DNA from 3 places in the Metabacillus schmidteae genome. Region 3 is predicted to be linked to each of the others. Evidence: riboswitches for the same ligand, from Rfam matches in the RefSeq annotation. Region 3 holds a riboswitch; each other region holds the start of a gene.
What was found. A riboswitch is a leader RNA that binds a small molecule or an ion and turns the genes downstream of it on or off. The one in region 3 is predicted to bind thiamine pyrophosphate.

Region 1: another riboswitch for thiamine pyrophosphate. It lies ahead of HWV59_RS06025 (thiamine phosphate synthase); the one in region 3 lies ahead of HWV59_RS09735 (acetylornithine deacetylase).
Region 2: another riboswitch for thiamine pyrophosphate. It lies ahead of thiT (energy-coupled thiamine transporter ThiT); the one in region 3 lies ahead of HWV59_RS09735 (acetylornithine deacetylase).

What each region holds. Positions count from the first base shown of each region.
Region 1 covers NZ_CAESCH010000001.1:1,239,022-1,248,990, forward strand. The annotation lists gene mgtE (magnesium transporter) at 1-169, shown strand, start outside; gene HWV59_RS06020 (monovalent cation:proton antiporter family protein) at 357-2,204, shown strand; TPP riboswitch at 2,572-2,681, shown strand; gene HWV59_RS06025 (thiamine phosphate synthase) at 2,758-3,366, shown strand; gene thiO (glycine oxidase ThiO) at 3,363-4,481, shown strand; gene thiS (sulfur carrier protein ThiS) at 4,486-4,689, shown strand; gene HWV59_RS06040 (thiazole synthase) at 4,695-5,462, shown strand; gene HWV59_RS06045 (thiazole biosynthesis adenylyltransferase ThiF) at 5,462-6,478, shown strand; gene thiD (bifunctional hydroxymethylpyrimidine kinase/phosphomethylpyrimidine kinase) at 6,496-7,314, shown strand; gene thiE (thiamine phosphate synthase) at 7,496-8,137, shown strand; gene fabI (enoyl-ACP reductase FabI) at 8,217-8,990, shown strand; gene HWV59_RS06065 (EAL domain-containing protein) at 9,024-9,969, opposite strand, start outside.
Region 2 covers NZ_CAESCH010000002.1:896,649-906,617, reverse strand. The annotation lists rRNA gene HWV59_RS25185 (23S ribosomal RNA) at 1-1,462, opposite strand, end outside; rRNA gene HWV59_RS25180 (16S ribosomal RNA) at 1,637-3,187, opposite strand; gene HWV59_RS25175 (hypothetical protein) at 3,802-4,188, opposite strand; TPP riboswitch at 4,337-4,442, shown strand; gene thiT (energy-coupled thiamine transporter ThiT) at 4,552-5,121, shown strand; gene HWV59_RS25165 (hypothetical protein) at 5,367-5,549, shown strand; gene HWV59_RS25160 (hypothetical protein) at 5,668-6,786, shown strand; gene HWV59_RS25155 (DMT family transporter) at 6,797-7,711, opposite strand; gene HWV59_RS25150 (hypothetical protein) at 7,870-8,571, opposite strand; gene HWV59_RS25145 (protoporphyrinogen oxidase) at 8,798-9,969, shown strand, end outside.
Region 3 covers NZ_CAESCH010000001.1:2,047,249-2,057,217, reverse strand. The annotation lists gene proB (glutamate 5-kinase) at 1-231, opposite strand, end outside; gene proC (pyrroline-5-carboxylate reductase) at 266-1,114, opposite strand; gene HWV59_RS09765 (SurA N-terminal domain-containing protein) at 1,642-2,412, shown strand; tRNA gene HWV59_RS09760 (tRNA-OTHER) at 2,493-2,577, shown strand; gene HWV59_RS09755 (ABC transporter substrate-binding protein) at 2,579-3,607, opposite strand; gene HWV59_RS09750 (ABC transporter permease) at 3,589-4,341, opposite strand; gene HWV59_RS09745 (ABC transporter ATP-binding protein) at 4,338-5,108, opposite strand; gene tenA (thiaminase II) at 5,101-5,775, opposite strand; gene HWV59_RS09735 (acetylornithine deacetylase) at 5,765-7,069, opposite strand; TPP riboswitch at 7,185-7,286, opposite strand; gene HWV59_RS09730 (bile acid:sodium symporter family protein) at 7,363-8,331, opposite strand; gene HWV59_RS09725 (hypothetical protein) at 8,565-9,410, shown strand; gene HWV59_RS09720 (VanW family protein) at 9,447-9,969, shown strand, end outside.

The DNA of each region.
Region 1 (9,969 bases), 810 kb from region 3:
ACTGACTGTCGCAACTATTTCCGGAGCATTTATTCCTTTAATTATGCACAAATTAAAAGTAGATCCTGCTGTTGCATCAGGACCGTTTATTACAACGATTAATGATATTATTAGTATTTTAATTTATTTTGGAATGGCTACATTGTTTATGCAATATTTGATTAAATAACGAGCAAGCATATTATTACAATAAAAAATTAAATTTGTATATTATAGGAACTAGATTATTTTAAACAGTTTGTATTATGGAGAAAAAATGTTCAGGTTGAATGGAGCAAACTAAACATCCTCTTGCTGCATTCAACCATTACTATATTTCACTGAAGTACAAAAAACAAAAAAGAAGGAGGGATAGGATGCATGGAGCGTCTGTAACTTCATTAGTTATTGTCATACTCGCAGCATTTTTAACCCCAATTTTACTCCACCGTTTAAAGATGAATTTTATGCCTGTCGTGGTAGCTGAGATTATTGTCGGTTTATTCATTGGAAAAAGCGGTTTTGATATTGTTCATCAGGATATGTGGTTAGAAACATTATCAATGCTTGGATTCATTTTCCTCATGTTCCTAAGTGGACTTGAAATCGACTTTACAGCATTTGCAGGAGGGAAAAAGAAAGAAAAGCTTCCTTCAGGAAAAAATGCCCCTAACACGTTCTTAGTTTCAATGATTATTTTTACGGGGATATTTGCCTTATCACTACTTCTTTCGTACATATTCGTATGGATTGGTTTAATGGACAATGCTTTCCTCATGACATTGATAATCTCAACGATTTCATTAGGTGTTGTTGTGCCAACCTTAAAAGATGCTGGGATTATGAAATCCAACATCGGTCAGATTATTTTGTTGGTCGCTGTTATCGCTGATTTAGTAACGATGATTTTGCTTGCTGTTTTTGCCTCTATATATGGTGGAGGAGAAAGCAATACATGGCTATTATTAATTCTATTCGGTGCCGGTGTAGCTCTCTATTTCTTAGGAAAAACATTCATGAATCGCTCCTTTATTGAAACAATGTCCAAGGGGACAATTCAAATTGGGACACGTGCTGTATTCACATTAATCATTTTATTAGTGGCGATATCTGAGACGATTGGTGCAGAAAATATTCTTGGTGCCTTTTTAGCGGGGGTATTAGTTTCCCTTCTATCGCCAAATAAAGAAATGGTACAAAAGCTTGATTCCTTTGGTTATGGTTTTCTTATCCCAATTTTCTTCGTAATGGTTGGAGTTGATTTAGATATTTGGGAATTATTCAAAGATCCAAAAATCTTTATTCTCATTCCTTTACTTTTTATCGCCCTGTTAATTTCGAAGATTGTACCTGTTCTCTATTTGAAGAAATGGTATGATATGAAAACTACTTTAGCTTCAGGGTTTTTGCTGACATCAACATTATCTTTAGTTATTGCAGCAGCAACAATTGGGGAGAGAATGGAGATTATCACATCCCAAATGTCTGGAGCCTTGATCTTAGTTGCTGTCATTACGAGTATTGTGACACCAATATTCTTTAAAAAGCTCTTCCCTAAAACGGAAGGTGGGCCAACAAAAATTAAAGTGGCGTTTATTGGTGCAAATCAAATGACACTGCCTGTTACAAGAGAATTGAATCCTGATCTTTATGAAACAACGGTTTACCATATTCAACAAGATAAAATTGATCAAAAAATCGCTGAATCATTATTTGAAATAAAAGAAATTAACGAATTTAACGTTGATGCATTAAAAGAGCATAATGCGTTTGATGTGGATATGGTCGTTGTAGCGACTGGTGATGAACAAAAAAATGCTGCGATTGCCACGTTTGCAAAAGAAGAACAAGTTGATCGAGTTATTGCTAGTGTTGGTTCACCTGACTTAGCAAGTAAGTTAAAAGATGAAGGAATTGACATATTCTCAACACTTCTTTCAACAAATACAGTGCTGCGAGCACTAATCGAAGCACCAAGTGTCATGAGAATCCTAACAAACCAAGAAACAACTCTTCATCAAATTAATTTAAATAACCCAAAATACGATGATATCTTACTACGCAATTTCCCGTTTACAGGTGATATCATCTTCGTAAGAATCTTTAGAGGAAAAGACTCAATCGTTCCACACGGTGACACAGACCTCAAACTAGGCGACCGCCTCATCGTGACAGGATCAAGAGAATATGTGAACGAGCTAAAACAGGAGTTAGAGTTGTTCTAGAATATGTAGGTTATTAGGTTATTGGAAAATAGATATTTAAAAATAAACGATTGTTTATGGGGATACATTTTCGTGAAGATTTATTCTTTTGAATACTATTTTAAAGTCGATAGTGGAATGGAGCGGAAGACACTCGACTCCTGCGGGAAGTGAGGAAAGGCTGAGACCCCACAGGCGAAGCCGAGGAGGGCTCAGCTTCCTCCCCGCGGAAAGCGAGTGTCTGCAGCGCAATGAAACGATCTGATCTTACTTCTAACTTAATAATAAATATCTAAGTATGCGAAAACATCTATTAGAAATAAAATAATTTCTTGAAAGTTTTCACACATTTGGTATGATAATACTAAATAACAAATGAATATTGGCAAATAACCGCTAGGGGAGCCCTATACAATGGGCTGAGATTAAAGTGATTCTTTAAGACCCTTATAACCTGATCTGGTTCATACCAGCGTAGGGAAGTGGATTACAGCATAATACATATATGTATGTAAAACCACTTTTCTATCGAAAAGTGGTTTTTTTATTTGCTATAAAGAACAAGGTGATTGTAATGGAATTTCATGTCATAACAGACGGAAAGCAAACCATCGCTGAACTGATAAAGCGATTGTCTATTATTCACAATGAAGTAGACTATATCCATATACGTGAAAAAACAAAATCAGCTTCAGACATAATGTTGCTTGTATCTGAATTAGTGGCAAAAGGTGTACAAAAGGAAAAGCTCGTCATAAATGATCGAATGGATGTTGCTATATTACAAAACATACCTAATCTCCATTTACCAAGCCATAGTTTTTCGATTCAGGAAGTAAAAAAATACAGGCCCGCATTTAGAATCGGACGATCTATTCATTCATTAGAAGAAGCGATTCAATGTGAAAAAGAGGGCGCAGATTATCTATTATATGGACATATTTTCGAGACAACGTGTAAGGTTGACCTTTTACCAAGAGGTGTTGAGCAGTTAAAGATAATCTGTGAAAACGTCAAGGTCCCGGTTATAGCAATAGGGGGAATTACTCCAGTGACAATTGATCAGCTAAAAGGAACAAATGTTTATGGAGTAGCGGTTATGTCTTATATCATGCAGAACAAAGACCCAAAGCAGGCGTTAATAAAATTAAAAGAAAAGAGTAATAGAGGAGAGATACAATGAGCAAACACTATGATGTAGGAATTGTTGGTGGCGGAATCATTGGTCAATCGATTGCCTACCAATTAGCAAAAGAAGGTGTCTCTGTCCTTGTATTGGAACGTGATAAAGGAGGATCTGGCGCGACAAGTGCGGCAGCGGGAATGCTTGGGGCTAATTCTGAACTCGAACAGAATGATGCGTTTTTCCAATTTGCAAAGGAAAGTCAACGACAATACCATCATTTACAAGACGAACTTTTAGATTTATCACAGATTCATATTCAACTAGTTGATAAAGGCATGTATAAAGTTGCTAAAACGTTAGAAGAAGTAATGTCATTAAAACAAGCCGTTCATCACCATGAGTCACTTGAATGGCACACAAAAGAAACAGTTTTAATAAATGAACCTTATGTATCAAATGAAATTGAAGGAGCACTACATATTCCAGAGGATGGGCATGTTTCACCAATCCATGTTTGTAAGGCATTTACAAAATCAGCTAGTTTACTAGGTGCAACATTTATCGAGAATGCTCCTGTTCATTCCATCCAAAAAACATCAGTAAATGATTATGTTCTTTGCACACCACAAGGAGATTTTACTTGTAATAAAGTGGTCGTAGCGAATGGTGTTTGGAGCGGCTATTTCTTTAAACAGTTGGGATTACCAAATGGTATGAAACCAGTAAAAGGTGAATGCTTGGCAGTGAAAAGTAATACACTGCATTTGGAAAAGACGATTTTTTATGATCATTGCTATATTGTTCCTAAAGGTGATGGAAGGTTTGTTATTGGTGCAACAATGGTGGAGGATGATTGGAGTACAACACCTTCTTTAGGTGGGATTCAAGCTTTAATTGAGAAGATCACCCCGTTAATGCCAAGTATATCTTCAGCACAGCTAGTAAGTACCTGGGCTGGATTAAGACCACAGTCAGAAGATGGAAAACCATATATTGGCCTGCATCCTGAAGATGATAACATCCTGTTCGCAACAGGACATTACCGAAATGGGATTCTGCTTGCCCCTCAAACAGGGACAATGATTAGAGACTTTATTTTAAAGAGAAAGATAGATGAAAATTATGTCAGGGCTTTCTCCATAACAAGAAATTTAACACAATCTGTGAGGTGATATGATGAGTATAAAACTAAATGGAGAATTCGTTAATTTAAAGGAAGATGTTAAGACAGTTCAGCAGTTATTAGCTTTTTACGAGTTAGAAAATCGTTTAGTCATCGTGGAACATAATCGCGAAATTATCTTAAAAGATCAATATGATTCAACAACCATTCAGCATGGTGATGAAATTGAATTAGTTCATTTTGTAGGAGGAGGATGATTGTTATGTTAAAAATTGCAGATAAAGTATTTCAATCAAGATTATTATTAGGGACAGGAAAATATCCATCATTCGATATCCAAAAGGAGGCAGTCGCTCAGTCAGAAGCAGAGATTTTAACATTTGCCGTTCGTCGAATGAATATTTTTGAAGAATCACAGCCTAATTTTCTGGAGCAGTTAGATGTATCAAAATATACACTATTACCAAATACGGCAGGAGCAAAAACAGCTGAGGAAGCTGTGAGAATTGCGAAGCTTGCAAAAGCATCAGGACTATGTGACATGATTAAAGTAGAAGTGATCGGTTGTGACCGTTCATTACTTCCCGATCCTGTTGAGACATTAAAGGCTAGTGAAATGCTGCTTGAGGAAGGATTTATTGTTTTACCTTATACGTCAGATGATGTTGTGCTGGCAAGAAGATTAGAAGAATTAGGTGTTCATGCTATTATGCCTGGTGCTTCACCAATAGGTTCTGGTCAGGGATTATTAAATCCTCTTAATCTATCATTTATTATTGAGCAATCAAAGGTTCCTGTTATCATTGATGCCGGAATTGGCTCTCCTGCAGATGCTGCATTGGCAATGGAACTCGGTGCAGATGGAGTCCTTTTAAATACAGCTGTTTCTGCTGCAAAAGATCCTGTGAAAATGGCTGTTGCAATGAAGCTGGCTATTGAAGCTGGCAGATTAGGGTATGAAGCTGGTAGAATAGCTAAAAAAGACTATGCTATCGCAAGTAGTCCAACAGAAGGAATGATTACGACTTAATGGAACGCTATTCTAGACAAATATTATTCTCTCCGATCGGAGAAAAAGGTCAGGAGCAAATACGAAAGAAACATATTTTAGTTGTTGGTGCAGGTGCATTAGGTACTGCAAACGCGGAGATGATAGCTCGGGCCGGGATTGGCAAACTAACAATTGTTGATCGTGATTATGTAGAATGGAGCAATTTGCAGCGTCAACAGCTTTATATAGAGGATGATGCACAGAAACGCATTCCTAAAGCTGTTGCGGCAAAGCTTCATCTTAAAAAAATAAATTCAGAAGTGGAAGTACATTCATTTGTTGAGGATGTAACATCTGCCAATATTGAAGAATTTGCTGAGCATGTGGATTTAATCATAGATGCCACTGATAATTTTGAAACAAGATTATTGATTAATGACGTTGCATTAAAACATGAAATTCCATGGATTTATGGTGGTGTTGTTGGAAGTTATGGTTTATCTTTTACGATTATTCCACATGAAACACCTTGTTTGCACTGTTTATTAAAACATATTCCATTTGATGGGATGACATGTGATACTGTCGGAGTTATTTCTCCAATTGTCAGCATGGTTGCTTCCCACCAAACAACAGAAGCGTTAAAGCTTCTTGTGGGAGATGAAGAAAATAGACGTGGAAAGCTTGTATCCTTTGATTTATGGAAAAACCAATATTCGTCAATCAACATGGATCGTTTAAAAAATAATGCGTGCCCGACATGCGGAACAAATCCGGTATATCCTTACCTTACAGCTGAAATGGAAACAAAGGCTGCGGTTCTTTGTGGAAGAGATACTGTGCAAATTAGACCAAGTGAAACAAAGCAATTTTCATTTGAACAAGTTGGTCAACGTGTGAAGCCTCTTGCAGATGCATTTTTAGAAAATCCATTCTTAATGTCATTTACATTTGGTGAGCATAGAATCGTCTTGTTTAAAGATGGCCGCGCCTTAATTCATGGTACAAAGGATATAGCTGAAGCGAAGAAGATTTACCACCGCTATGTTGGATAGTAGGGAGAGGTAGAAACATGACAGTGTCTCGAGCGCTTACAATTGCCGGATCTGATTCTGGAGGAGGAGCAGGAATTCAGGCAGATCTAAAAACCTTTCAGGAGCTTGGTGTATTTGGTATGTCAGCGATTACGGCTGTGACAGCCCAAAATACATTAGGAGTTCAAGGTGTATATCCGCTCAGCTTAGATGCGTTAAAAGCCCAGATTGATTCTGTTGCTATTGATTTGGAGCCGGGCGCTTTAAAAACAGGAATGCTTTTTAATGCAGATATGATTCAGTTAGTTTCAGAGCGCATTCAGTATTATGGTTGGAAGAATGTTGTGGTCGATCCGGTTATGATCGCAAAAGGTGGACAGTCACTTTTGGAAAAGGAAGCGGTTAGTGCTCTGTTGACAGCTTTAGTACCTTTGGCAAAAGTGATTACACCGAATATCCCTGAAGCAGAAGTTCTAACAGGAATGAGCATTCAAACACTTGAGCATAAAAAAGAAGCTGCTAAAAAGCTTTTCGATCTTGGCGCTAAATTTGTCATGATCAAGGGTGGCCATGATTTTACAGGAGAAGTCGTGATTGATCTTTTATATGATGGAACCAGCTTTGAATCATTTGAAGGTATACGAAGAGAGACACGGCATACTCATGGGACCGGATGTACATTTGCAGCAGCGATTACAGCGGAATTAAGCAAAGGAAAAACGGTGCCCCAAGCAGTAGAAACTGCCAAGAAATTTATACAGGCAGCAATCGATGACCAACTGGGAATTGGTGGAGGTCATGGTCCGACAAACCATTGGGCATATCGAAAAAACAATCTTATATTTAGTTCAAAATAAAAATAGGACTGACTCCTAAATTAGGCGAGGCAATCTAAGTATAGTTGCCAGTGTATGTGAGGGGTCAGTTTTTTTATACGCTAAGAATGATTAACTGTATTAAAGGAATAAAGTATAAGAAAAGACATCGACTTCCGCCATTCTTGGCGGTAAGTCGTGTTTTTCTAATAGGAGTGACATAATCGTGAATGTGTCTAAATCATTAAAACTATATTTTGTCATGGGATCGGCAAATTGTCGTATGTTTGATCCGGAAAAGACACTGGCTGAAGCAATTAAAGGAGGAATTACATTATTTCAATTTAGGGAAAAAGGAAATAAGGCTTTAAAAGGAAATGACTGTTTGTATTTAGGACAAAAATTAAGACACCTATGTGAGAAGAATAAGATTCCGTTTATTGTCAATGATGATATTGAGATGGCCCTTGAACTTCATGCAGACGGGGTACATATTGGCCAAGACGATGGTGATCCATATTTAACAAGGAAACAAATTGGCCAGAATATGTGGCTGGGAATATCTACACATTCTGTAGAAGAAGCACAACAGGCAGTTAAAGACGGAGCAGACTATATTGGTGTAGGGCCGATGTTTCCCACCAACACTAAAAAGGATGCACATCAAGTGGTGGGCCCAGATTTAATTAAAAAAATTAGAAGTTCAGGCTTGGATCATATTCCAATTGTCGGGATAGGGGGAATTACCCTTGATCGTGCAAAACTTGTTTATCAGGCAGGAGCAAATGGTGTTGCTGTTATAAGTGCAATTAGTGGAGCTGATTCACCGAAACATGCTGCAGCAGCTTTTTATTCCTTAAAATGAAGCAATAGCACTTTTTCTAAATCAGTGTTATAATTATAACCAGGTACTAATAACATGTATTAATATAAGGAGGATCTACATGAACTTATCATTAAAAGGACGTAATATTGTCGTAATGGGAGTAGCCAATAAACGCAGTATTGCTTGGGGAATTGCGCGTTCTTTACATAATGCCGGAGCACGATTGATTTTTACATACGCTGGTGAGCGTCTTGAGAAATCTGTTCGTGATTTAGCTGAAACATTAGAAGGTAATGATTCACTTGTACTACCTTGTGATATCACAAGTGATGAAGAAATTAAAACTTGTTTTGGAGCAATTAAGGAACAAGTTGGTGTCATTCACGGAATTGCACATTGTATCGCATTTGCGAATAAAGAAGAGCTTCAAGGTGAATATTTAAACACAACTCGTGACGGATTCCTGCTTTCACAAAACATTAGCTCTTATTCTTTAACAGCTGTTGCTAAGGAAGCGAGAGGTCTTTTATCAGACGGCGGCAGCATTGTGACGTTAACATATCTTGGTGGAGAAAGAGTATTGCCTAACTACAACGTAATGGGTGTAGCAAAGGCTTCTTTAGAAGCTAGTGTAAGATACTTAGCAAGTGACCTTGGAAAAGATGGTATTCGTGTGAACTCGATTTCCGCTGGTCCAATTCGTACTCTTTCTGCGAAAGGTATTAGTGACTTTAACTCAATCTTAAAAGATATTGAAGAACGTTCTCCTCTTCGCCGTACAACAACTCCGGAAGAAGTTGGAGATACTGCATTATTCCTATTCAGTGATTTATCACGTGGAATGACTGGAGAAAATCTCCATGTTGACTCAGGATACCATATTTTAGCTTAAAATAAATGTAAGAAAAAGCGACTTAGTATGTAGTTAAGTCGCTTTTTCTGTTTGGAGTATGGAAAAATTGTCTTCAGTAATGTTGTTCCCGGACAACAGCTTTTTAGCTGGTTGGCGTTTTAATATGGTTCCATTTTGGACGAGAACAATTTCATCTGCGACATCAACAATGACCGATTTTCTTTTTCTATTTGGATTGGCTACTTCTATACATTCTCTTGCATACTCATTTATAGCAGGGAAGGTGGATCCCGGTTTTGCAATAAAAAAGCCCTGTCCGAACTCAATCCCTAAACTCATCACTCTTTTTAACTCAGCCTCTGTTTCAATTCCTTCAGCAATAATCTTACTGTTCATTTTCTTGGCAAACGTAACAAAAGCTTCTAATATATTTGATTTTACTTCATTAAAGTCAATCCCGCGAATTAAAGAGCGATCCACTTTAATGTAATCCGGCATTAATTCTGAAATGGATTGCAAGGAAGAATATCCGGCACCTGCATCATCTACAGCAATTTGAAAGCCTTGCTCCCGATAATGATTGAGCGCATTTCTAAATGCCTCAAAGTCATTGATTGCATTTCTTTCCGTTATTTCAAATACAACATTTTGCGGCTCAATTTCATATTGTTTTAGCAATGAAATTGTATGACCGGGATTGAATTGTCTGTCATAAATGACGCAAGCATTTAAATTAATGAAAAGTTTTTGGTTATGTAGATTGCCCTTACTTGCTTCAAATGTTTTTTCTCTTGCTATTTTTTCAAGTGAATATAACAGACCTTCCTTTTCTGCATAGGGGAATAAAGAATCGGGGCGATAAAATGGACTGTTAATGGGTCCGCGAGATAATGCTTCAAATCCAAAGATTGTGTTGCTATGATAATGGACAATTGGTTGGAAGTGGATGCTTAGAAGCTTATCGTGAAGAATTCGTTCCAATTCTATTTTTAATTCTGTCTCTTTGCCCGGAAAATAA
Region 2 (9,969 bases), on a different contig from region 3:
CTCAAATGGTGAGGAGGTGGTACAGGAATTTCAACCTGTTGGCCATCGCCTACGCCTTTCGGCCTCGGCTTAGGTCCCGACTAACCCTGAGCGGACGAGCCTTCCTCAGGAAACCTTAGGCATTCGGTGGAGGGGATTCTCACCCCTCTTTCGCTACTCATACCGGCATTCTCACTTCTAAGCGCTCCACGAGTCCTTCCGGTCTCGCTTCACAGCCCTTAGAACGCTCTCCTACCATTGTTCGTAAGAACAATCCACAGCTTCGGTGATACGTTTAGCCCCGGTACATTTTCGGCGCAGAGTCACTCGACCAGTGAGCTATTACGCACTCTTTAAATGGTGGCTGCTTCTAAGCCAACATCCTGGTTGTCTAAGCAACTCCACATCCTTTTCCACTTAACGTATACTTTGGGACCTTAGCTGGTGGTCTGGGCTGTTTCCCTCTTGACTACGGATCTTATCACTCGCAGTCTGACTCCTGAACATAAGTCTTTGGCATTCGGAGTTTGACTGAATTCGGTAACCCGATGGGGGCCCCTAGTCCAATCAGTGCTCTACCTCCAAGACTCTCATTTCAAGGCTAGCCCTAAAGCTATTTCGGAGAGAACCAGCTATCTCCAAGTTCGATTGGAATTTCTCCGCTACCCACACCTCATCCCCGCACTTTTCAACGTGCGTGGGTTCGGGCCTCCATTCAGTGTTACCTGAACTTCACCCTGGACATGGGTAGATCACCTGGTTTCGGGTCTACGACCACGTACTCTTTCGCCCTATTCAGACTCGCTTTCGCTGCGGCTCCGTCTTATCAACTTAACCTTGCACGGGATCGTAACTCGCCGGTTCATTCTACAAAAGGCACGCCATTACCCATTAACGGGCTTTGACTACTTGTAGGCACACGGTTTCAGGATCTCTTTCACTCCCCTTCCGGGGTGCTTTTCACCTTTCCCTCACGGTACTGGTTCACTATCGGTCACTAGGGAGTATTTAGCCTTGGGAGATGGTCCTCCCTGCTTCCGACGGGATTTCACGTGTCCCGCCGTACTCAGGATCCACTCTGGAGGGAACGAAGTTTCAACTACAGGGTTGTTACCTTCTTTGACGGGCCTTTCCAGACCTCTTCATTTACTCCGTTCCTTTGTAACTCCGTATAGAGTGTCCTACAACCCCAAGAGGCAAGCCTCTTGGTTTGGGCTAATTCCGTTTCGCTCGCCGCTACTCAGGAAATCGCGTTTGCTTTCTCTTCCTCCGGGTACTTAGATGTTTCAGTTCCCCGGGTCTGCCTTTATTACCCTATGTATTCAGGTAAAAATACTACTCCATTACGAGCAGTGGGTTTCCCCATTCGGAAATCTCCGGATCAAAGCTTACTTACAGCTCCCCGAAGCATATCGGTGTTAGTACCGTCCTTCATCGGCTCCTAGTGCCAAGGCATCCACCGTGCGCCCTTACTAACTTAACCTTCGACATCGAAGATGTCATTTACTTCATTAATAAGAGAATCACTAAACTAAGCGTTTAAACTCAGTGAATTACTTGAATTGTTTTCGTTATCTAGTTTTCAAGGAACATATATTGAAAGATCTAATGATCTCTCAAAACTAAACAAAATACCAAGCGTACCTCATATCCTTAGAAAGGAGGTGATCCAGCCGCACCTTCCGATACGGCTACCTTGTTACGACTTCACCCCAATCATCTGTCCCACCTTAGGCGGCTGGCTCCTTACGGTTACCCCACCGACTTCGGGTGTTACAAACTCTCGTGGTGTGACGGGCGGTGTGTACAAGGCCCGGGAACGTATTCACCGCGGCATGCTGATCCGCGATTACTAGCGATTCCGGCTTCATGCAGGCGAGTTGCAGCCTGCAATCCGAACTGAGAATGGTTTTATGGGATTGGCTTGACTTCGCAGTCTTGCAGCCCTTTGTACCATCCATTGTAGCACGTGTGTAGCCCAGGTCATAAGGGGCATGATGATTTGACGTCATCCCCACCTTCCTCCGGTTTGTCACCGGCAGTCACCTTAGAGTGCCCAACTGAATGCTGGCAACTAAGATCAAGGGTTGCGCTCGTTGCGGGACTTAACCCAACATCTCACGACACGAGCTGACGACAACCATGCACCACCTGTCACTTCGTCCCCCGAAGGGGAACCTTCTATCTCTAGAAGTAGCGAAGGATGTCAAGACCTGGTAAGGTTCTTCGCGTTGCTTCGAATTAAACCACATGCTCCACCGCTTGTGCGGGCCCCCGTCAATTCCTTTGAGTTTCAGTCTTGCGACCGTACTCCCCAGGCGGAGTGCTTAATGCGTTTGCTGCAGCACTAAAGGGCGGAAACCCTCTAACACTTAGCACTCATCGTTTACGGCGTGGACTACCAGGGTATCTAATCCTGTTCGCTCCCCACGCTTTCGCGCCTCAGCGTCAGTTACAGACCAGAGAGTCGCCTTCGCCACTGGTGTTCCTCCACATCTCTACGCATTTCACCGCTACACGTGGAATTCCACTCTCCTCTTCTGCACTCAAGTTTCCCAGTTTCCAATGACCCTCCACGGTTGAGCCGTGGGCTTTCACATCAGACTTAAGAAACCGCCTGCGCGCGCTTTACGCCCAATAATTCCGGACAACGCTTGCCACCTACGTATTACCGCGGCTGCTGGCACGTAGTTAGCCGTGGCTTTCTGGTTAGGTACCGTCAAGGTACCAGCAGTTACTCTGGTACTTGTTCTTCCCTAACAACAGAACTTTACGACCCGAAGGCCTTCATCGTTCACGCGGCGTTGCTCCGTCAGACTTTCGTCCATTGCGGAAGATTCCCTACTGCTGCCTCCCGTAGGAGTCTGGGCCGTGTCTCAGTCCCAGTGTGGCCGATCACCCTCTCAGGTCGGCTACGCATCGTTGCCTTGGTGAGCCGTTACCTCACCAACTAGCTAATGCGCCGCGGGTCCATCTGTAAGTGACAGCTAGACGCCGTCTTTCAATTTCGAACCATGCGGTTCGAAATGTTATCCGGTATTAGCTCCGGTTTCCCGGAGTTATCCCAATCTTACAGGCAGGTTACCCACGTGTTACTCACCCGTCCGCCGCTAATCGTTGGGAGCAAGCTCCCTCAGATTCGCTCGACTTGCATGTATTAGGCACGCCGCCAGCGTTCGTCCTGAGCCAGGATCAAACTCTCCGATAAAGTGTTTGATGTAGCTCATAATAAAATTTTGTACTATATAGTACGTTTTTTGTTAATCGAAATTAACGTTGGCACGCTTGGTTTTGTTTAGTTTTCAAAGATCATTTGGTTTGTCGTTCTCATCAGAAGCGACTTTATCAATATAACATTTCACAAACAGCTTGTCAATATTTATTTTTCATCGTTGTTTCTTACTGTTTGTATTTTTGCTCATCACTACCGCAGCAGCGACGTTTAATAATATATCATGATATTTTTATGTTCGCAAGCACTTTTTTGAATTATTTTTTGTTTTTTGTGAAGAGCGTTAATAAATATAGCTTTTACAACAAAAAAGGACTAAAGAATAATCTCCAGTCCCTCACATATCTCTTAAAACCTTTTCTTCATTAGAAAAGTATCCGTAATTATACTGCTGTTCTATAAAGGATAGCTCTTTATATTCCTCCAAGGCATTTTCATCAAGTAAAATTTTTTTCAATACAGAAAAAGATCTGATTTCTGGAGGCAGTTCTTCTTTGTTATCCGATTCATAAAATAATGCCGGAGCTAACTTAATATGTTCTTCACAATAATTTTTCCACTTTTGTATTAAAGACTTATTTTCTGAAACCTCATATATATATTAATTTCTGATATGCTCGATGAAGAGTATAAGTACTTTTTGAGCGATGAATTACCTCATTAAGTATTTTTTCAGTTAATACATATTCTTTGGAATCAAATGCCCAAGCAGCATTTCCCATTAGAAAACGACAATCATCTCTCTTTGTTTGAGCATGACTATCCGGGTGATCTATATCTTCTCCATTAAATCGTCCACTAAATGACCACTTCACACAATTACGTATAAATGATCTTTCATGAATCTCTAAGTTATGCCAGAAGTCTTCTAGTTGTAATTGTTGAATAATACCTCCATATTGTTTTTCTTTCCTTGAAACATTCAATTGCTTTCTAATAGAAGGTTGTTTAAAACTAAGTATTTTTTTTAGACTCATACATTCACCCCATGGACAATTCTGGTGAATTATATGTACCAGCCTATTAATTCATTACGAAAAATAATGCAGGTTCTCTCAAATTCTTCTTTCTTTTAGTTGTTGATTAATGAATGATGGTGTATAGTTATGACTAAAATATAATACCTTAAACCACAGGGGGAGCCTTTTAGCTGAGATTGAATGACTTTGATCATTCTAACCCTTTGAACCTGTTAGTTAATACTAGTGTAGGGATGTGGATGATCATTTATAAAAAGTAATGTTTGGGACTACTATGATCATTCCATTCATTGCTTTTTTAGTTTATACGCAGATATGAAAGGTTCCCTTTGGTTTAATAAAAAAAGCGAGGGAATTAGATTGCAAGGAAATCAGCGTTTAGTTTTTTTAATTGAAGTCGCCATGCTAGGTGCATTGGCATTTTTATTGGATTTATTATCTGGGGTAATCGGCAAATTGCCGCAAGGTGGATCCATTTCACTTGGAATGATTCCAGTATTTATTATGGCATATCGCTGGGGATTAAAAGGCGGATTACTTACCGGACTCATTTTAGGTTTATTACAAGCTATTTTTAATCCTTATATTGTTCACCCTGTTCAAGGGTTTCTTGATTATTATTTAGCTTTTACATTAGTAGGAGCAAGTGGGGTATTTTTTAAAGCGGTACAAAATGCATTAACAAATAATAATAGAAAAGCAGCCATATTATTTATTACATTAGGCACAATTTTAGGAGGCATACTTAGAGCAGTTGCACACATCATTGCAGGAGTTTTCTTTTTTGCTTCTTTCGCTCCGGAAGGTACGCCTGTATTAATCTACTCAATTGGATATAATGCATCCTATATGATTCCAACAATAATTGTCTCAGCTATTGTTGTTAGTTTATTGTTATTAACAGCTCCTCGATTAGTGAAAAGAAAATAGTTTATTCAACCTTGGTCATCGGCCAAGGTTTTATTTATACTATCAGGAAGTATAAAAATTTATGGACAGTAGTAAAAGAAAAACTAAGGCTTTCTCCATTAGGACTTGGCGATTAGCCAAGTTCTTCTAATATCTTCTATCTAGCTTTTCAGTTCTCCCTACCTTTTTTAAAAAGTTATCATATTCATTTGTTTTCTAGCATGTATTAATAGAAAGACTAGATTGTAAAAAACGGAGGACAGATGATGACTATATCTTTTGCTATTATTCTACTAACTTTATTACTATCATTATTTCATTTTGCTTATGGATATAAAGAAGCGATTCGAATAAGCAATGAAGAGGGGCCTGTTCATGGGTTATCCTTAATTGTCAGCTTTCCTTTAGGTTTTGTTTTTGCATATCTATGTTCAATTTTCTACTTATAATCTTAATCAAAAAGAGGAGGTCACCTTATGTGGTCTCTCTTTTTTGCATTTGAACACGGCATTTTTTCAGGACATTGTTCATAAGTATAAAAAAAGATCACCTATGTAGGAGGTCACATTGAAAACACAATTCCTGTTTTTAAAGAATGCCATACATTATTTGCTTATTTTTTGCGTGCTCTTTGTTATTTCTGTATGTGTTCATTTATTTTTTAACATAAAAATATCCACCGTTTACAGTATCATCATGGCACTGGTTTCATTTTTGTTTTTTTGTTTTTGTCTTTATCTTCTTCTTAATCCTAAGAGGAATATCACACTTCTTAGCAGGAAAAGTGGGATTCTTTCATTTATTTTACTAACCATTTGCACGTCTTTTTTATCGATTTACTTTTTATCCATCAATCATATGATTGCAACAGAGCTTGGAGAAAACCTGACAATTGAAGAAAAATACCAATTGTATATAATTCCGTTTCAGAAAAAAACAGTAACCATAGCTGACTATAAAGAGATGAAGAAAAATAAATTAACGACCACCTATGGTCATGTAGAGGTTTACTATGAATCACAAGAAGTCGGGTTACTCCCGATCATTGAGGAATCCATTGATAAAGCGGATGAACTTACAACCGTGATGTTCGGGGAGGTAAAAGATAATCAAATCGATTTAATTCTTCATTCTTCTACAGAAGAATTATATGAAAAAACTTCACTAATTGAAACAATGGGATATTTTGATGATCCAAATAACATAATAGGCATAGCGATTACAGACTTATCAAACATCCTACTTGCCGAAATGCCTGAATCCTTTTATTTTCAAAGTACACTTTTACATGAATATACACATTATCGCTTGCAGGCATTTATTAAACAACAAGGGCTTTATGTATATAGAATTCCTTTATGGTTTCATGAAGGTATTGCGGAATACATAGGGATGCACAATGTAGCCCATAGATATTATCCTTTTCGAGAAGTAGAATTTAAAAAACTTGATAGCCACCAGGATTGGGAGAAGTATCGTTTAGAAGATTATGATGTTTATTTACAAAGTTATTATGGCATTAAGTATCTTGTTGATCAATTTGGAGAATCGATGATTAAAACGATTATTATTGAAACAGCTAAAGAAAATGATTTCGATAAGGGGTTTTCGAATGCAACCGGAATGACAATTGAAGAGTTACAGGAAGTGTATGTTAAAGATGCAAAACAGACATATACAAAATAAAGCCCCCAACTTAAGAATTGGTAGGCTTTATTTCTTTTTGTAATACGTTTAATAGCTTTCTCTCAAATACATAGAAAATGATGCCAAGCAAAATGACCGTACCGCCGATCATTTGCGAAAGAATCATTTTTTCTCCCAATAGGTAATAAGCGAGAATAATGGATCCAACCGGTTCAAAGAGAATCATAATTGAAATTGTATTCGTACTTACCCACTTTAATGACCAATTAAATAGCGAATGACCAAGCAACGTCGGAATGATGGCTAATAACAGAAAATAAATCCAGTCCTCCTGCGGGTATGGTGCTAGTGGATATTGCAACAAAAGGCAATACCCTAATAAGGTAATGGAGCTTATCCCATACACAATAAATGTGTACAATGTTAAAGAATGCCGCTTTCGAATTCCTTGCCCAAATAAAAGATATGCTGTAATCATCGCACATGCGGCTAATGCTAATAAATCACCTAGTAATGCTATACCGCTAACTTTAAAATCTCCCCAGCTAATAATCACACTTCCGGTTATTGCTATCAATCCGCTGATAATCGCCACGATTGACACTTTTTCTTTAAAAAACAGAAAAGTACCGATAAAGGCAAACAAAGGCTGGAGTGTCACCAAAACAACAGAGCTTGCAACAGATGTGTAATTTAACGATTCAAACCATAAGATAAAGTGAAAAGCTAAAAATACTCCTGCTATCGTTGAATAGGTCCAATCCTTTTTTGATAGATTTTTCATTTCAGAGAAATGTTTCAGAAAGAAAATCGGGGCAATTAGCACTGTTGAAAAAAAGAGCCTATAGAAAGCAATGACAGGAGCTGGAGCAGTTGCTAACTTTACAAATATAGCTGAAGTAGATACCGCAATAACACCCACAATAAGAGCAGCAAATGGTAGAAATCGAGGTGATGTACCCATTTGTTTTCCTCCAATCTTTCACAAATCAAAAAGCCTTCAACATTTTAACACGAAAGTTATCGTTTTTAGCATATAATTTTTATGAAAGATTGTAGAGCACGGTGAATCTTATATATGTAGAAGAGGATGACTGAATACATTCAGTCATCCTCTTTCCCCTATTCATGTGAGTGTTTTCCTTTATGATGCCCCTCTTTATGTCCCATAAAGCGTAATTCCCGAATATCGTCATCAAAAGGAAACAGCTTTTGTTTTATAGCTTCATCTTTGTAGTTTGTAAAAATATCCTCCAGGATTTCCTGAGTTGATTTATTTTTCACATCAATTCCCAGCTTTTCCGCCGTTTGCATCGTCTTTTTATCGATGACTTCACGAGCTATTTCTTTTATATCCTTGCCATCGGTTTTAATTCCTAATTCCTTTGCAGCATTGATAACACTGACTTCAAATATCTCTTTACTTAAATCATCCAGTGACTTGCCTGTTGTATCAATCTTGAGTTCTTTTGCCTTTTTCATAATAAGTGTTTCTCTAATTTCCTTTGCGATTTCCTCAATCTTTTTTCCCTCGGTTTTAATTCCTAGCTCTTTCGCTTTTTCTAAAATTTTCGCTTCGTGAATTTCCCGAGCTAACACCTCTGTTTCTTTTCCTTCTGTTTCAATGCCTAATTCTTCAGCACGCTTTTTAATGATCTCTGGATTCATTTTATGTCTTTTATGATGAAACTCTTCCTTATCAAGTCCCATTTCCATCAATGTTGGTTCTTCTTCAGGACCTTTTTCAGCGAATACTTGGTTCGCTCCTATAAATGCTAATGTCAGAACAACAATGGACACATATATACCAAATTTTCTCTTCACTTTTATTCTACCTCCTGCAATTTTCTTCACTAGTTTTTTCCAACTGTGAACTTCACCATTTATACTCCCCAAAATTCTTGAAATAATTGTTAAAATTATGTTTCTTTTTTTCAACATTACGATAAAAACTTTATGTATCTGTTGGGCATAACATATATAATGTGAAATAGATAACATGTTTAAGTTTTTTAGACGGTTGTTGACCTTGTAGTTAGGAGTGAAAATAGTGAAAACAGCCCTTGTTATAGGTGGCGGAATTACCGGTCTTACTGCCATGTATTATTTGCAAAAATATAAAAAAGACCAAAACTTGGATTTACAACTCATTCTTGTTGAGCAAGGCAAGCAATTAGGCGGAAAAATTCTGTCCCTACAAAACGATGAATTTATCATGGAAACTGGCGCCGATTCGATTGTTGCACGAAACGAAGGCGTTATGCCGCTTATTAAAGAGTTACGATTAGAAGATGAACTTGTTTACAATGAAACAGGTATTTCCTATATTTATACAAAAAATGAACTAAAGCCAATTCCTGCAGATTCCGTTTTCGGGATTCCTACTAGCATAAAATCATTATTTAGCAGTACCTTAATTTCTCCAAAAGGAAAATTAATAGCATTAAAAGACTTCGTAACAAAGAATAATCGCTTCACTAATGAGGATTCTGTTGGAGAATTTCTAGAGGCTTTTTTAGGAAAAGAAATAGTAGAAAATCAAATATCGCCGGTTCTTTCCGGGGTTTATTCCGGTAAACTGGATAAGCTTACAATGGCCTCCACTCTTCCATATCTACTGGAATATAAAAATCAGTACGGAAGTATTATTCGTGGAATGTCTAAAAACAAAGCAAAATTCCAGTCATCCAGTAACAAAAAATTCATTTCCTTTAAAGGTGGACTTTCTACTATTATTCATCGACTTGAAGAGCAATTAGAAGATGTGAAAATCCTAACAGGCATGAAGTCAACTAGCATTAAGCAGGTCCAAAGCAAATATGAAGTTACATTCAATAATCAAGAAACAATTTCAGCGGATTATGTTATTTTAGCAACTCCTCATGATGCAGCACAAAAGGTTTTAAACAATAAGCAGCTAGATCATGAATTTGATAAACTAAAAAACTCATCACTAACAAGTGTTTATCTTGGCTTCGATATTCCAGATCATAAACTCCCTGCCAATGGTACAGGTTTTATTGTTACAGAAAATAGTGATCTTCATTGTGATGCCTGTACATGGACGAGCAGGAAATGGACACATACATCCTCTAAGAGAAAACTTCTCGTTCGCCTGTTTTATAAAAGCTCTAATCCTTTCTATGAAACATTAAAGAACATGAGCGAGAAAGAAATGATTCAAACAGCGTTAACAGATATCGAAAAAAGCCTTGGAATTAC
Region 3 (9,969 bases):
CTGTTTTTCAGGTAAAGAAGTTGGACGATTAATACATCCTAGTTTTCGATATCCTGCTGCTACAGCTCCAGATGATACAAAAACCACTTCATGCCCGTCATCTTTTAATACAGCAATTTCATCTGCTAATTTCTCTAGTTTTCGTCGACTAATTTCACCGTGTCGACTTGTTAAAGAACTGCTTCCTACCTTTATTACAACCCGTTTCTTTTTGTTGTCAAGGGTCGCCATTCTATCACTCCTGAATCATATTTATCTCTATTTACTATTTAGAATTCACTAAAAGACTTTCCTGGATTTGCTCACTAATTTCTTTTGAACGTTTTGCCGCATGTTCAACAGCTTTAGCAATTGCCTTGCCTCCACCATTCTCATCAAGTGCATTGAGTCCCGCAGCAGTTGTTCCGTTTGGTGATGTTACCTTTTCTCTTAAGATTGTCGGTGTTTCATCTTGTTCTTGAACCATTTTTGCAGCACCTTTGATTGTTTGAGCAATGATTTTTCTCGTTGTTCCTACATCAAAGCCAGCCTGCACACCTTGCTGTTCCATATGCTCCATTAAATAATAAAAGTATGCCGGTCCGCTTCCTGCAAGACCAGTAAAAATATCCATATCCTTTTCATCGATTATATAAACTTCACCGATGCAATTTAAAAATGTTTTAGTTAACACGACATTGTTTTCTGATGTTTCATGACCTGGGGATATGGCAGTAGCTGATTCACCGATAGCACTTGATGTGTTCGGCATTACTCGAACTACTTGCTGGCCAATATGAAGGTTTTGTTCAAGATATGTTGTTGTAATTCCAGCTAGTACTGATAATATGAGATGGTTTGGTTTGATATGTTGCTTGATTCCTCTTAAAGCCTGATCTACATCTTTTGGCTTCATAGCCAGAATAATGATATCTATTTGATCAAACTGTAAATCTTCAATTCTACAGCTCTTTATTCCATAATTTGCTTCTAAGGCAGATAATCGTTCTGCATTCGAGCGATTAGTGGCAATGATCTGTTGAATCGGAAATTTATTTGACTTCACTAAACCGGATATCATTGCCTCTGCCATTGAACCTGCACCTAAAAATGCAACTGTTTTATCGTGTAGCATCTCATCTCTCCAATTTCGTTCGTATTTTGTTCGCGTTTTTTCTTACGTTTCAATACTATCACGTTGATTTTCATAATCAAGGTGTTTCAGTGATGTTGTGAGTATATCTTCCAATTAGTTAGTGTAAGCGTTGCCATTTATCAGTATTTTCTTTTAAGCGCGTCTCAGACGTCTCAAACGCTTCTCATCCCCTTATATCAAGATTTGGTTTTTGAAATTTTCATACAATTGTCTAGATGATATATGTGTTTAGAATCATTGTTGAGATAATCGACTCCTGCTGGAAGTGAGGAAAGGGCGAGACCCCGCAGGCGAAGCTGAGGAGGCTCGGCTTCCTCCCCGGCGCATGGAGTGACTGTAGCGAAATGAAACGGACTAATTTTCATTTAACTCCATCAAAAACAACAAATTATGCGAAAACAGCCTATGAAATAATCTGAAAGCCTTTCATTTTTTCGTTAACTATTATACAATTCCAAGTATGTACCTATGTCTCGAAAGTTTCGTAGGATTGAAAGGAGTTTTCCATGTTGAAAAAGTTTTTACTAGCACTTTTTGTCGGAATACTTTCTTTATCACTTGTTGCTTGTAACAATGATGAAGAGAAGACAAAGGAATCGGCAACAGAAAAAGAAACAACTAATGAAGAAACTACCGATAAAGAGGAAGCAGCTGTTGATCCAGAGGAGATGCAGAAAAAGCTAGAGGCACAACAGGTAGAAGAAGATAAGGTTGTTGCAGTTGTTAACGGCAAAGAAATTAAAGGAAATGAATATAATGAGGCTTTAAGCTATTCGCAAATGCAATACACACAAATGGGACAAGACCCTACGACTAAAGAACTAGCATCACAATTAAAAGACGATACACTTGAAAGCCTTGTAGGACAAACTCTCATTATGCAGGAAATTGAGAAAAAGGGCTATAAAGCAAAAGAAGAGGAAATTAATAAACAGCTCGATACTATTAAAGCAGATTTTGAAGATGAAAATGCGTTTGAAGAAGCATTAAAAGGAAATAGCATGACTCTGGATGAACTTAAACTCCAAATTGCTGACAGGGTAAAATACGATCAATATATTAAAAATGACTTAAAAGTTGAAGAAGTAACTGACAAAGAAGTAAAAGAATATTATGACACAATGACAAGTTCTGCTGAAAAAACCGCAGAAACTCCAAAATACGAAGATGTTAAAGACATGCTAAAAACAAACCTTGAGACACAAAAAACACAGGAAAAACTTGCAGCAAAAGTTGAAGAGCTTCGGGAATCTGCAGAGATTGAGCTGAAATTGTAATTAATAGAAACTAAAAACGCTTGTTCAAATGAACAAGCGTTTTTAGTATGAATTTCATTTTATCGTACATACTAATACCAGGACTTGTAGCTCAATGTGCAGAGCGGTCAATAGTTACATCGAGGACTGTTGAACATCTTGTGGGTTCAAATCCCACCAAGTCCTTTTAATCCTCATTTCCAATATTCACATAAATATCATCTACTTTAGGTTCTTTTTCAATTAATCCTGCTTCCTTTAACCATTTAATCGTTTCTTTCCATTGTTGTGGATCCTGACTACCAAATCCTTCATCAGATTTCATGAGCGGTAATAAGATATCCAAACTTTGTACTTCAACATCTTCTACAAGCGGAAAGTTTGATTCATCCTGGTTGTTTAATAAAATCTGTAAAGCTTCATCAGGATTCTCTGCAGTAAATTCATATCCTTTCGTTGCAGCTCTCCAAAAGGCCTTTATTGAATCCTGTTCTTTTTCCCATGTTTGATCACTTGTTACGGCAACTAGCTCATAGTAATTAGGTACTCCATATTCAGTAGGGTTGATATTACGGGTATTATGGCCTTCATGGGCAAGTACAGGTACTTCGTGGTTTATATATGCACCAATAACAGCATCTACCTTTTTACTGACAATTGAAGATCCAAGTTCAAAGCCAACATCAACCATTTCAACATTTTCAGGGTTTCCCCCATCTGCTTTTACCATAGACTTTATGAGTGATTCATTTAGTGGAATTCCAGGGAATCCGACTGTTTTTCCTTCTAAATCTTTAGGAGATTGAATTTTGCTATCTTCCATAAAAATAACCCGGTTTAAAGGTGATCGTACAATCGCACCTACTGATTTTATGTTAACATCTTGATTCGCCCGAGCAATAATTACATCTGGTTGATAGGAAATACCTAAAGTGATTTTTCCTGCAGCAGCCAGATTAATTGGATCTGTAGGATTTGCAGGGAATTGAATATCAACATTAAGTCCTTCTTCTTCAAAATATCCTTTTTCTTTCGCGATGTATAAAAAACTGTGAACAGCATTAGGATACCAATCTAGCATAATGCTAACTTCTTTTAATTCTTTACTCTTTTCCCCACCTGTATTAGTTGTTGTACTGGAACATGCTGATAGAATGACTGAACATAATACTATAAACAATACGAACGCTCTTCTTTTCAATCTGTTTTCCTCCATTTAAGTCTATTTTCTTCAACTATTCTTACGATAAAAAATAATCCAATTCCAACTATTGATAGAATCACGATAGGCGCGAAAACACCTGCTCCATCAAATTGGGTCATCATTCTTCTACTGAAATATCCCAAACCGGACTGTGCACCAATCCATTCTCCTATAGCAGCCCCAATGACACTTAATGTAACAGCGACCTTCAGCCCAGATAAGAAATATGGTGCACTTCCGGGAATTTGAAGCTTAAAGAAAATATCTTTTTTACTAGCCCCCATCGTTTTAAGCAAATCCTTATACTCCTTGCTCGTTGCTTTTAGTCCATCATATGTATTCACCGTTATAGGAAAAAACGTAATGAGAACAGTCACAACAACTTTACTCCATATTGTGTAACCAAACCAAAGAACAAATATAGGGGCAAGTGCGATAATAGGTATGGTCTGAGACGCAATGATCAAGGGATAAAATGTTTTTTCAACCGTTTTACTAATACTCATCCATATCGCGAGGCCTACTCCAAAGAAAATTGATAAGCTCAGCCCGATGACGATAATAAGAAATGTAGCTGGTAAGTGTTCTAAAAATAGCGGTTCCCTCAACAGCCATATCTTAACGATCACATTTGTTGGAGTGGGAAGGATAAAGCCCATATCAAGTATTCTTGCACCTACTTCCCAAACAAGTAGGAGAAATAAAATAAAACTGCATGAAGGTCCATATTTATGTACTAATTTCATAGATTCTGCCTCGATCGCAACACATCTAATAGTTCATCTTTTAGTTGGAGAATATCAGGGTGATTTAAGTCTTTTACATTTCTAGGTCGTTGCAATGGAACCTTCATTTCTTTCAGCTCTGTTGTAGGTGCTTCAGTAAACACATAAATGCGATCTGATAAAAATAATGCCTCATTCACATCATGAGTAATAAATAGAATGGTTTCCTTTCTCTTTTGCCACTGAGCTAATAACCATTCTTGTAATGATAATTTTGTTATCGCATCCAATGCACTAAACGGCTCGTCAAGTAAAAGAATGTTGGATCCACTTAAAATTGTTCTTAAAAAAGAAACACGTTGCCTCATGCCACCTGATAAATCACTTGGAAAACAGTTTTCCACTCCTTTAAGGCCAAACTCTTCTAAAAGCATGATGACTTTTTTATATGCTTCACTTTTTTTCATCCCTTTGATTTCAAGTGGTAGAGATGCGTTTTCAACAATTGTGCGCCAAGGCAATAGTAAGTCTTGTTGAGGCATATAACCCACATGACCTAACCTATTGATGACAAGCTGATCTCGCAAAAATATTTCACCTTCACTAGGTTGTTCCAGTCCTGTAATTAATTTAAATAATGTGCTTTTTCCAGATCCGCTTGGCCCAAGAAAACTGATAAATTCTCCCTCATATACATTCAAATTGAGTTTTTTTAGAATCGGTTTTTGACTGACATTCTTTTCATATTGAAAGCTAATATTATTGAATTTTAAAATTGTATTAGTCATGTACCGGCCACATCATTTCATGGTAAGCCATATCCCAGAACATATATTCAAATCGAGTTGTATTAAGAAAGATCTCTTCTAATTGACTTAACTCTGCTTCTGATTTCCCTTTAGCAAGGTCATTCATTAAATCAATACACCAAGAAGCAAGCTGACCGAATTCATTTGAAGCATACATTGTAATCCATTCACCGTAAAATTCATGCTGACACGCTCCTTCCTTTTTTGATAACTCTTTACCTATCTCCCAGTAGCTCCACATGCAGGGTAAGAGAGCGGCAACTAACTCAGCCAGCGTTCCATTTTGACTAACATGTAACATATAGTGTGTATAGGCAAGTGTTGTCGGAGAAGGCTTCGCATCCTCTAATTCTTGAGTGGTAATGTCAAATCTTTTGGCATATTGCCGGTGAAGCTCCATCTCTTCATTTAATGTCGAATTAAGCAATGCTGCAAATCGCCCCATTGTATTCAGATCCGTTGCTTTTACAGCACCTAAAGCAAATACCTTTGCATATTCAATTAAGTACAGATAATCTTGAACCATATAAAATCGAAACTTTTCTTTTGCAAGTGTTCCATCTCCCATCCCCTGTACAAACGGATGTGCGTGATTTTGTTCCCAAATAGGCTTAACTTTTTCATAAAGTCTTTGACTAAATTTCATTTAGTATCTCCCCCTTTACTTCATTTCCTGTATGACTCCATTCATAGATAAACATTAAGATCGATTTGGTGAACTCAACTAATTCATCGATTGACAATTGTTCATTTACAGAATGAGCATGTTGCAGTTTTCCTGGTCCATAGATAACTGTTGGAATTCCAGCATCAGCCAACCATCCTCCATCTGTTACAGAGGGAGATACATCTAAAATTGGCGGCTTTTGTAGTATTGATTTATGGGTAGCAGCTAATATCTGTACAGCAGGATGGGCAGGATCTACTTCTAATGAAGGAAAAATTTCTCCTCTATCAACAATCATTGATTTACCACCCCATTCAAAGATAGGCGGATGTTCACGGAGCCAAGGATCAGACTTTGCTACATGAATAATGTGCTCTTCAATCTCCTTAACAATCTCTTCATATGATTCGTTCGGATAGTAGTGAACCGTAATCCATAATCGGCACTCATCCGCGATAAATGCAGCATGTCGGCCACCTTCAATAACTGCCGGGTTTATCGTATTTGTTCCAGGTAAAAATCCCGGGTAGCTTTTTGTTACAGCCCAATGACGTTCAAGTTCCTGCAGTCCTTGAATAATTTTGGTCATTTTTTCGATTGCACTTGCTGCAAAAAGGTTCCCTCCAGCATGGATCATTTGTCGCCTTGTTGCATCATGATAAGTTTGTGCGCTTTTCACTGTAATCCAGCCAGTAATGACACCACCTTGACCTTGAATATGTAAATCACTTGTATCTACTACAACAGCAAAATCAGCTTTATATCCTCTATTGCAGCATTCTAAAGTCCCTGCTTCTCCTACTTCTTCTCCAATCACTGATTGAAATATAAGATCACCTGGTAGCTCAATTCCTTCCTCTTGCAATAACTGAATAGCAAACAATGCACCAGCCAAGCCACCTTTCATGTCTGCAGCTCCACGGCCAATAATTACTCCATCTTTTACAAAAGGGGTAAAAGGATCTGTTGCCCATTGTTCATCTTCATGCACCTCAGCTACATCAATATGTCCGTTAATAATCAAGCTTTTATAAGAGGTTCCGTTAGTTCCCTTCTTAACACCAACAACGTTTGGATCATTTGGATATACATCCCACACATCAATAGAAAACCCCTTATCCTTTAAAAAATCCGCAATAAACAACTGTGCTTCCTCTGTGTTTCTAGCCGGTGGTGCAGGTGTTCTAAATTCAATTAGCTTTTGAACTAAAGAAACCAACTCTTCTTTCCTATCAAGAACACTTTCAACTAATTGAGTGATCGTTTTTGCCAAGCGTACTCTCCTCCTTTTTCCAAATAAAAAAACCACTTCTACAAGAGAAGTGGTTTGAATGGCATAAATAATGGCATTAAAATTATAGCAACTAATGCTACAAACTGACCAAATATGTACTCAAACACCTCTTCCCTCCGCTAGTATTATCTAGATCAGGTAATAAGGGTCAAGGCAAACGCCTCTCTCAGCTTTAACAGCTCCCCTAGTGGTGATAATTGAATATTAAATTAATTGAATTCTCATTATTTCTATTTTTACCATAAACTTTTTTCTTTGGCAATGTTTTATTGTTATTGTGTTGCTGAAATTTGATCTTTTACTGAGTGTTTATGATCGAATATGTTGAATAAAAAACCAAATAATGATGCTAATATTTGTTGAAATAACATTCCTAATACAACTGGCACTGCAACAGCAGGTGGAAAATATTGAACAGCAATAACAGCACCTGCACTAATATTACGCATACCACCTGTAAATAACATCACAACTTGAGTTTCTCTGTCTCTTTTTAGCACCATCCCTAATCCCCATGCAATACAGTAACCTATGCAGGCAAGAAAAAAGACAGTTAACCCGATCATCAATAGTTTTACATCAAATTCTTTGATGTATGGGGAGATAACTGCTCCGTTAATCATAATGACTGAGGCAAGAGCAAGCTTTGAAAACGGTGCTAACGTTTTTCCTACCTTTATACTTTTATCGTTCGTCAGATGATTTGTCATCATACCTATAAGTGAAGGAATAACAACCATAAATAATAATCCGGACATAATATCCATTACATTAATTTGTACATTCTGACCCACAAAAAAAGATAACGTAAATGGCACTAAAAATGGTGACAGCATCGTGTCAAATAAGATGATGGATAACGCAAGTGCAATATTCCCTTTATAAATCGTTACCCACATAAAGCTTGTAATACCTGTTGGTATGACAGATGCCAAGACAAATCCGGTAATCGTTAAGTGATCGTTTGGATAAAAGGTATGTCCAACTGTCCATGCAAATAAAGGCATGACCAGATGAAGCAGCAAAATGATCACAAATAAAGGCAGTGGTTTTTTTATAACACCTTTAAGAGATGAAAAACTTGACCCTAGACTACCTGTTAATGTCATAAATGCAAATAACCATGGAATGAGAAATGTTAAGGGTAACAGCTTATCTGCAAGCAACACACCTGTTAACACACTAATTGGTGTAATGACAGGCATCCACTTTTCAAGCTGACGATTCAATTTATATAACATAAAAGCATTCTCCTAATCTGGAAAAATATCTTGATAAATGAAAAACTAAAATCTATGTATATGCAATTGTACCAGAAAGTAGAAGGTTTTTGTGTTTTCAGATTATTATGTCCTATTAATTTAAAAATTCCCCATTCAATTAATACCTTATATTTCCTTATCCTCTATGCTATGATTTACGGAATTTTACGCAAAATAATCGTACCGAACGAAGAGCAATGGAGTTGAAGAAATTGAAGAAAACCATAATCATTTGTTTATTTCTCTTATCTCTAACCTATAAACATACATATGGAACAACAGTGAATAATCCCTCTGTTCATCCGATTAGTTTTGAACCAGAACTCCCCTCATGGGAAGAGGTACAAAACGTGATTCCACGTAAATCTAATTTCACTGTTATTGACGTTGAAACTGGAAAGAAATTTGATGTTCAAAGAAGAGCCGGAAGCGGTCACGCTGATGTACAACCTTTAACCAAAAAAGATACACTAATGATGAAAGCCATCTATAACGGCGATTGGAGCTGGCGTAGACGCGCTGTTCTAATTCAGGTCAAAGACCGACTTATCCCTGCATCAATGCATGGAATGCCACATGGAGCAGGAGCCATCCAAAATGGATTTCCCGGCCATTTTTGTATCCATTTTTCGGAGAGCAGAACACATCGTTCAGGTAAAAAGGATTTATCACATCACATTATGATCTTAAAAGCAGCAGGAAAGTTTGATGAATATGTATCAACCCTATCGGCAAAACAATCCTTGGAGGTTTTTCTCTTAACTGTTAAAAACAGTGATAAATATTTGAGTAAAAAAGTGATTGTATCCAGCAACAATAATTTAAATCGGTCATTTTCATTTTTTGATCAGATCGAAGGTATGCAATGGTCAATAAAAGAACCAATTCAAGATGATTCGATTATCCTTACGAAGAAGATACCTGTTGAAACGAAACTTTATCTAAAAACTATTGGACCAGTAAAAGTGAAACATACCTTTACCTTAGTGAGAACATCTCCGTTTTCATCATGGAAGGTTATGGTGGATCCTTTTTTAAAAAAATTACCGAATCCATAAATCGTTGAAGAAATAGGAGGTGCTTTTCATTTGTTCGTGTTTCTAGCACTTTTCATGCTGATCACACAGCCTGTTGAAACGTCAGATAATCTATCGATCACATATGAAGGGAAGGAATTAAAATCACTACATCGCTCTGAAGTTGCTCTTTCACCATTTCAGTATGATTTTATTGATGAAACCAAATTTAATGAATTAACGAATGTTTTAGAATCAAAAGTATATAAAGGACCAGTCAACGCTTCATTAGATCAACACGGTAGATTAATTAGTGAAGAAACGGGATTAAAATTAGATCGTGATTTGTGGAAGGAGATATTTTATTCCCGTTACTTTTCACAAGGTCCTGCAACAATTGAAATACCGACAGAAACACTTTATCCAAAAGTAGATAGTGAACTTCTTTCCTCGATTAAGGACAAAATGGTAGGTCAATATGTCACTTTTTTTAATAGCCGTAATACAGAAAGGACCCAAAATATTAAATTAGCTTCAGAGGCAATAAATAATCATGTAATCTTTCCTGGAGAAATTTTCTCATTTAATTCTGTTGTTGGAA